DNA from 2 places in the Leeuwenhoekiella sp. NPDC079379 genome. Region 1 is predicted to be linked to the other one. Evidence: riboswitches for the same ligand, from Rfam matches in the RefSeq annotation. Region 1 holds a riboswitch; the other holds the start of a gene.

What was found. A riboswitch is a leader RNA that binds a small molecule or an ion and turns the genes downstream of it on or off. The one in region 1 is predicted to bind cobalamin.
Region 2: another riboswitch for cobalamin. It lies ahead of ACIGAM_RS13705 (TonB-dependent receptor plug domain-containing protein); the one in region 1 lies ahead of ACIGAM_RS09720 (hypothetical protein).

Annotation. Positions count from the first base shown of each region.
Region 1 is NZ_JBITTU010000004.1:310,320-313,740, reverse strand. It holds gene meaB (methylmalonyl Co-A mutase-associated GTPase MeaB) at 1-308, shown strand, start outside; gene ACIGAM_RS09725 (family 43 glycosylhydrolase) at 356-1,378, opposite strand; cobalamin riboswitch at 1,482-1,679, shown strand; gene ACIGAM_RS09720 (hypothetical protein) at 1,818-2,963, shown strand; gene ACIGAM_RS09715 (hypothetical protein) at 3,041-3,310, opposite strand; gene ACIGAM_RS09710 (NAD-dependent epimerase/dehydratase family protein) at 3,316-3,421, opposite strand, start outside.
Region 2 is NZ_JBITTU010000007.1:81,839-85,259, forward strand. It holds gene ACIGAM_RS13705 (TonB-dependent receptor plug domain-containing protein) at 1-1,482, opposite strand, end outside; cobalamin riboswitch at 1,512-1,794, opposite strand; gene ACIGAM_RS13710 (ABC transporter substrate-binding protein) at 1,894-3,036, shown strand; gene ACIGAM_RS13715 (iron chelate uptake ABC transporter family permease subunit) at 3,029-3,421, shown strand, end outside.

The DNA.
Region 1 (3,421 bases):
ATCCCGCTAAAGAAAGTGAATGGTCTCCAGAAGTGAAACGTTGCAGCGCACTACAAAATGAAGGTATAGAAGAAATCTGGGAAACAATTTCTAATTATATAAAACTTGTAAATGAAAATGGTTATTTTGAAACCAACCGTAAAAAGCAAAACACCTACTGGTTAAAAAACACTATAGAAAATACCCTTAAAGATAACTTTTACTCAGACCCTAAAATAAAAGCAAAACTACCGCTACTTCTTGAAGCTCTAAACGAAGGAAAAACTACTCCGTTTCAGGCTGCACAGGAGTTATTGAAAAAGTTCTGATTTCTATTTTCTGAATCTAATACAAAAATTAACCTCTTTTCTAATTTCTAATTTTCCAGGGCTTTACTTTTAAAAGCTGCAATCCCGGAAGGTCTAACTTTTTCTATTAAACCATCTTTTGTAAAGTTTAAACTGTCTACACACAATTCCCGAAGCAAATCTTCAGAGTTTGGCGAGTTTGCAGAATGTCTGTGATACAAAATATAATCCTGTCCACTGCTATTAAAAACAGTATGATGCCCGGGGCTATAGGTTGTAGAATCGGTTTCTGTAGAAAGTATAGGACTGTTTTCAGCTTCAGTAAACGGCCCATACGGATTGTCTCCTATAGCATAACGCACTTTGTAGGTGTCTTCTATTACCTTTCCGTCTGAATACATTAAGTAATACACACCATCTCTTTTAACCATTACAGGAGCTTCAAAATAATTGGCTGGCGTTACATCTTTAATTTCACCTTCAAAGGTGATCATATCTGCACCCAGTTTTACAACAAAACAATGCCCGTTAACCCAGTTCAACCCAGAACCCCAATATAAATAAGCCTGCCCATCATCATCTATAAAAGCTTCCGCATCTATCATATGATACTCAGGGAATAGATTTCCTTTTATTAAAGGACTTTCATCTTCTTTGGCATTTTTCCACGGTCCTAAAGGAGATTCAGCAACACCTGCCCAAACCTCACTTCCTACAGACACATACATATAAAACTTACCGTTTTTAGCTTTAATTACGGAAGGTGCCCAAACCATACTTCCGTTTGAAGTGGGGCTCGTGCACGCCTCTTTTGTAGGCCAGTTTAAAGTTTTCTGTTCCCAGTTTTTAAAATCGGTCGACTCTAAAACGGCAAGGTCTTGTTTACCCCACGGGTCTTTGGTTGCATAAATATAAAATGTACCCTCTTCCTGAACAATAGAAGGATCTGCGTAATAGCCCTCAGCAATAGGATTTGTTATTAAATCTTCAGATTTATCCTGATTACTGGTTTGTTTTGCTTTATCTGTCTGCTTACAGCTGCTTAAAACCACTAATAACATAGCAGAACTTAACAATAGCCTTTTCTTCATAATTACGAACCTATACATACTAACTTAAATGTAATATATACATTTAAGTTAAAATAATTTGTTTTTATTCTAGAAACATTGAGTTAGCTTATTAAAATATACTAACGTTGTATAGATTTTTGGTTATAGCATTCTTATGCTGTATTAAAAGGGAATCAGGTGTAAATCCTGAACAGTTCCCGCTGCTGTAAATCCTATTCTGTATTACAGGATAATCGTTTAACATAACCACTGTCGCAATGATGGGAAGGGTTAAAACGAGGGATGAGTCAGAAGACCTGCCACAATCTATTATAAATCAAAGCTTTCGGGAGTTATTGCTTTGGGTAGATTGTTCTGTGCGCCTTAATTTTAAGGTGTGCTTCTTCTATCTATATCTATTTCCCGTTGTACGATTTACTAAAAAAGTAACCTTTTATTAATTAGTATATCTAGTATTATGCAACACAAAAACACAATCAAACTACTTTTTCTGGCAGGAATCATTATGCTATCAGCATCCTGTGCTAATGATGATGACACGGCTTTCACCCCTATGGAATTTACAACACCAACCTATGAAACCAACCTTGAACTCCTTTTAGGAGACACGCTTAAACTGAATCAGGAAATTTTAAATCTTCCCGAAAACGTGCAATTTAAATGGACTACTGAAGATACTGTCCTAAGCAAATTACAAAACTTAGAATACACTCCTAAGCAGGCCAAAACATTTGAACTCACGTTTAAAGCTTTAAGCGATCTTGATTCTATTTCCCGTACCTATCAGATTAAAGTGAACGATCCTTATGATGTGTATTACAGACCCAAATCTTCTGAAAGTAGCCCGTTAATCTCTCAATTACTTGCATATAACCCGGCTCCAGGTCAATTTATTAATAGTTCATTTGGTACTCCCGAGGATGCCCAAAAACTAATCGGGAGCACTACAAATACAATTTCACTAGGTGCCTGGGGAGGTTCTATTTTAGTAGGTTTTGATCATACAATAGAGAATGTGGCAGACGCTAAAGATTTTCTGGTTTATGGTAACGCATTTAATGGCCTTTCTGAACCCGGTATTGTACAAGTTTCTTTTGATGCTAATGGAAACGGACTCGCCGATGATACCTTTTATGAGCTACGCGGAAGTGCTCACGCCGATGCAGCAACACTTACAAATTACACGACAACGTATACTAACCCGGGAATGCACGCAGACGTGCCGTGGTTAGACAGCTCCAATACTGCAGGAAGTGTTGCGGTGAACTCATATCACCCCCAAAACTTTTATCCGCTTTTTATCACCGAACTTGAAGAAGTATCGTACACAGGAACTCGTGTCTTTCCTGTAGTATCCAACAGCGGATTTACAAATATTGCTGCGCTAGAATGGGGTTATGTAGATAATTACGATGCAGATTATGCCACTTATAAAGGAAACCTTCTTGATATAGATCAAGCCATAGATGCAGACGGAAATTCTGTTAATTTAAGAGGTATTGACTTTATACGTATTTACACGGGAGCTCAGGTTAATGCAGGTGCCTTAGGTGAACTATCTACCGAAATACGCGGTATCGCAGACTTTTCTATGCTAGAATAATTAAAAAAACCACTGACTAAATGTAGTAACTCGAGTACACGTTTAGTCAGTGGTTTTATTTTTACCTTTTTGCGATTTTAACTTCCAGGCTTCAGCTTTTTATAGCGCTTTTCATTAGTTCTAAATTTAAAGAACGCCACGACAATTCCCAGTATCAACCCAAAAAGACCGTATTTGAGAAATACTTCAATATCAAATATTCCGCCGGAAAAATAATTAACAACCAACTTATACGTAACGGCAATTAGAACAATCTGCAGCACGATTCCACTAAAAAATTGAAATTTTGCCGTTCTTTTTTCGCGCCACATTTTGACAAAGGCTTTGTCTTTTTCGGTTAGCATCATAGTTTTTACTCTACAAATTCTTTTCGATACCAGTCTATTTGCTTAGCTAAACCATCTTTTAAAGTCGTGGTAGGGTTGTAATCTAACAAGCGTCTGGCTTTATCAATATTT
Region 2 (3,421 bases), on a different contig from region 1:
AATACGATGCTCTTTATTAAAATTCTTTGACCAACTTAAAGCAGATTCAAGACCGTAAATCTCCACTTCGTCTACATTACTTGGACTCCAAATACCACCCGCTCCCGGCAACCATCTAATCATATCTGTGATAGAATTGTAATAACCCGTTAGATTAAGCTGAATAGAATTGAAGTTAAAAACGGCACCCAACTGACCTTGAAGTGATTTTTCGGGAAGTAAATCCAGGTTGCCGCCGGTTTCCCAGTACAAGTCGTTGTAGGTAGGTATTCTAAAATTTCTGGAAACGTTTATGTTTAAGCTGAAGAAATCATTTAAGGCTTTTGTTGCTCCAAAAGAAAACAAAAAAGGACTATCATAATTCTCAGTTTGCTCTTTCCTAATTCCTAATTCATAATTAAAATCGTTTGCCAGTTGATGCTTCAATAACAATGCGGCAGCAAAAATACTACGGTCATTATCGCCAAAACTAGAACCAAAACCACTGGTAGTTGTATTAGTTAATACTGAATTCAGTTTGAGCCGGTCTGAAATTTTATAGCTTAAATCATACTTGGTAATAAACGTTTTAGCCTTTCCGAAAGAATAAACTTCACTATCTATATTTGCGAAATATTTATAAAACTCTTCAAGATAAGCCGCACGAGCTATACCCTTAAAGGAGCCAAAGCTGTGTTCCCATTCGAGTAAATTTTTACTGTTAAGATCCTGATATTTAGTCTTAGTTTCTGAAGCCCGTGTAATTGAAAAATGTCGTTCTCCGTCAAAAAGTTCACTAAATATGCGTATTGAATTTTTTGAATTGATTTTAAATCCGAGTCCAACATTTAAGGCTGTGTTTTCAAAATCTCCGTTTAAATTATTTCTTCCATTAGGAAGCTCAAAATCATTATCGCTGCTGTTGCGGGTTAGAGCCAGATTTAAACTCCATTTTTTGGTTCCCAGATTCAAATTGTATCGGGCATCCTGGGTGTTGTAACTTCCGTATTGCAGAAAAAGATTATGCGTTAGTTGATCTTCGTATGTTAACCGCATATTTAAATGCACGCTACCTCCTATAGCACCGGTACCATAAACAACACTACCACCACCTCCACGCACAGCAATCTCACTGTAAGCGCCGGCATCAACCGTATTAAAATCTAGCTGGCCGTTTAATTGTGAATTTATATTAATCCCATTCCATAAAACAGCAGTTTGTGACGCTGTAGTACCTCTAAATGAGGGTGACGACACCATTCCCAATCCATTTTCTTTAAAATAAATAGGTGTGTTAAAATTAAGTGTATTGGTGAGAAGTGGCCTGTTTCTACGCAATATCGTATCTGATAAAACGGTAAGATTTCTTCCTGTAGAAAATTCTTTTAATTTACTATCTGTAAGATATACAGAGTCTAAGGCAGTGAACGGGCGTTCCTGAGCTTTTAGGGATAATGCAGTAAGCATTACCAGGATGATGATGTAATTAGATATATATTTCATATTCGCCAGACCTCTATCCCGAAAGTCATTTGTTAAATGTTATTTCTGGCAGGTCTCCTGGCTTGCGTATAAAGATTAACCTTCCCACCTATAAAGGCAGTGGTATTTAAGAACAATCTTTACCATCCGTCAAATGCGGACTAAGCTTACAGTTGCGGGAACAGCTCAGGAATTTTCGAACTATGAAGTGAAAAAAAATACAAAATCATTAAATTTCGTATTCGCTTTTTCTACTTCGTATGTGAAATCACCTGATTCCCTTTTAAGTCATTTTTTAGAATAAAAAATGACACCAAAAACTAAAGCGCGAAGTTAATCAAATGTGTTACGCTACCTTGCTTTTTTTAATTAATCTTACTTTTGGGTTTTGAATAATACATTCTAAATCAATTTTAAATCTATATAATTCTGATGCGCAGTTTATTACCTATCGTATTTATTTGTTTATCATGCTCTATATCCTCTTGTAAAAAAGAGAACAAAGAAGTTGATAAGCATTTTCGTGAAGGAATTGAGCAAAAGATTAGTTACGCTAAGGGTTTTGAAATTACCCTTTACAAGACTTTTAAAATTATCACAGTCTCTAAAGCCTGGCCTAATAGCGATAAGACATTTAACTACGCCTTGGTTCAACGAGGGACCCAATTACCAGATAGTATTACAGCAGATGCGGTGATAGAAACACCCGTGGAAAAGATCGTGGTAACTTCAACCACACACATCCCGGCATTAGAGTTACTGGGTGTGACACAAACGTTAAAAGGATTTCCCAATCTGGATTATATTTCTTCGGAAACAGTACGAAAACATATTAAAAACGGCGCTATTAAAGAGTTAGGGCAAAATGAATCTATTAATACTGAAAGTACTATAAATCTTAACCCCGATGTTTTAGTAAGTTTTGGTGTTGATGGTGAAAACAAAGCGTTGAATTCTATTAAAAGAGCAGGAATACCGGTTATTTATAATGGCGATTGGGTAGAAACCACGCCTTTAGGACAGGCAGAATGGATTAAATTTTTTGCAGCACTTTACGATAAAGAGGCGGAAGCAGATTCTATTTTTAATAGGATTGAAGGTCAATATCGCAACCTGAAAACAAAAGCTGCTCAGGCGAAATCAAAACCCACCGTTTTAAGCGGAGCAATGTTTAAAGATGTCTGGTATTTACCTAAAGGAGATAGCTGGGCAGCTCAACTCGTTGCAGATGCGCACGCAGATTATATCTATAAAGAAACTAGAGGTACCGGTAGCGCTGCCCTAAGCATAGAAGAAGTTTTAAATACCGCTCAGAATGCAGATTTCTGGATTTCACCAAATAGTTTTGAAACCTACAGTGAACTGAGTGCCGGCAATGCTGTTTATAAAGAATTTAAAGCCTTTAAAGATCATAAAATTTATGGCTTCGGAAGTGCAAAAGGTGCAACAGGAGGTCTGCTTTATTACGAGCTGGCTCCTTCAAGACCAGACTGGGTACTTGCAGATTTAGTTGCTATTTTTCACCCGGAACTAACTGTAAATTATAAACCTCATTTTTTTAAACCTCTTGATTAGCCCTAAAAACCACAGCTCAAAATTCGGTTTACTGGTACTATTGCTTTTTGCTTTATTTCTGGTCAACATTGCTTTGGGCTCTGTTCATATTCCTTTAGAAGCGATTTTTAAGATAATTCTGGGTGACGAGAGCGTAAAAAGCGCGTGGACCTACATAATCATAGATTATCGAATTCCCAAAGCGATAGCAGCTATTTTAACCGGTAGCGGTCTGGCGATTGCCGGTTTAATGATGCAAACACTATTTAAAAATCCGCTTGCGGGACCTTTTGTTTTAGGAATAAGCAGTGGTGCAAGTCTGGGCGTTGCTTTTTTAATTCTTGGCGGAAGCGCTTTAGGATTTTCATCTATTATCGCTCCCGGAAGTTGGGGCACCATAATCGCT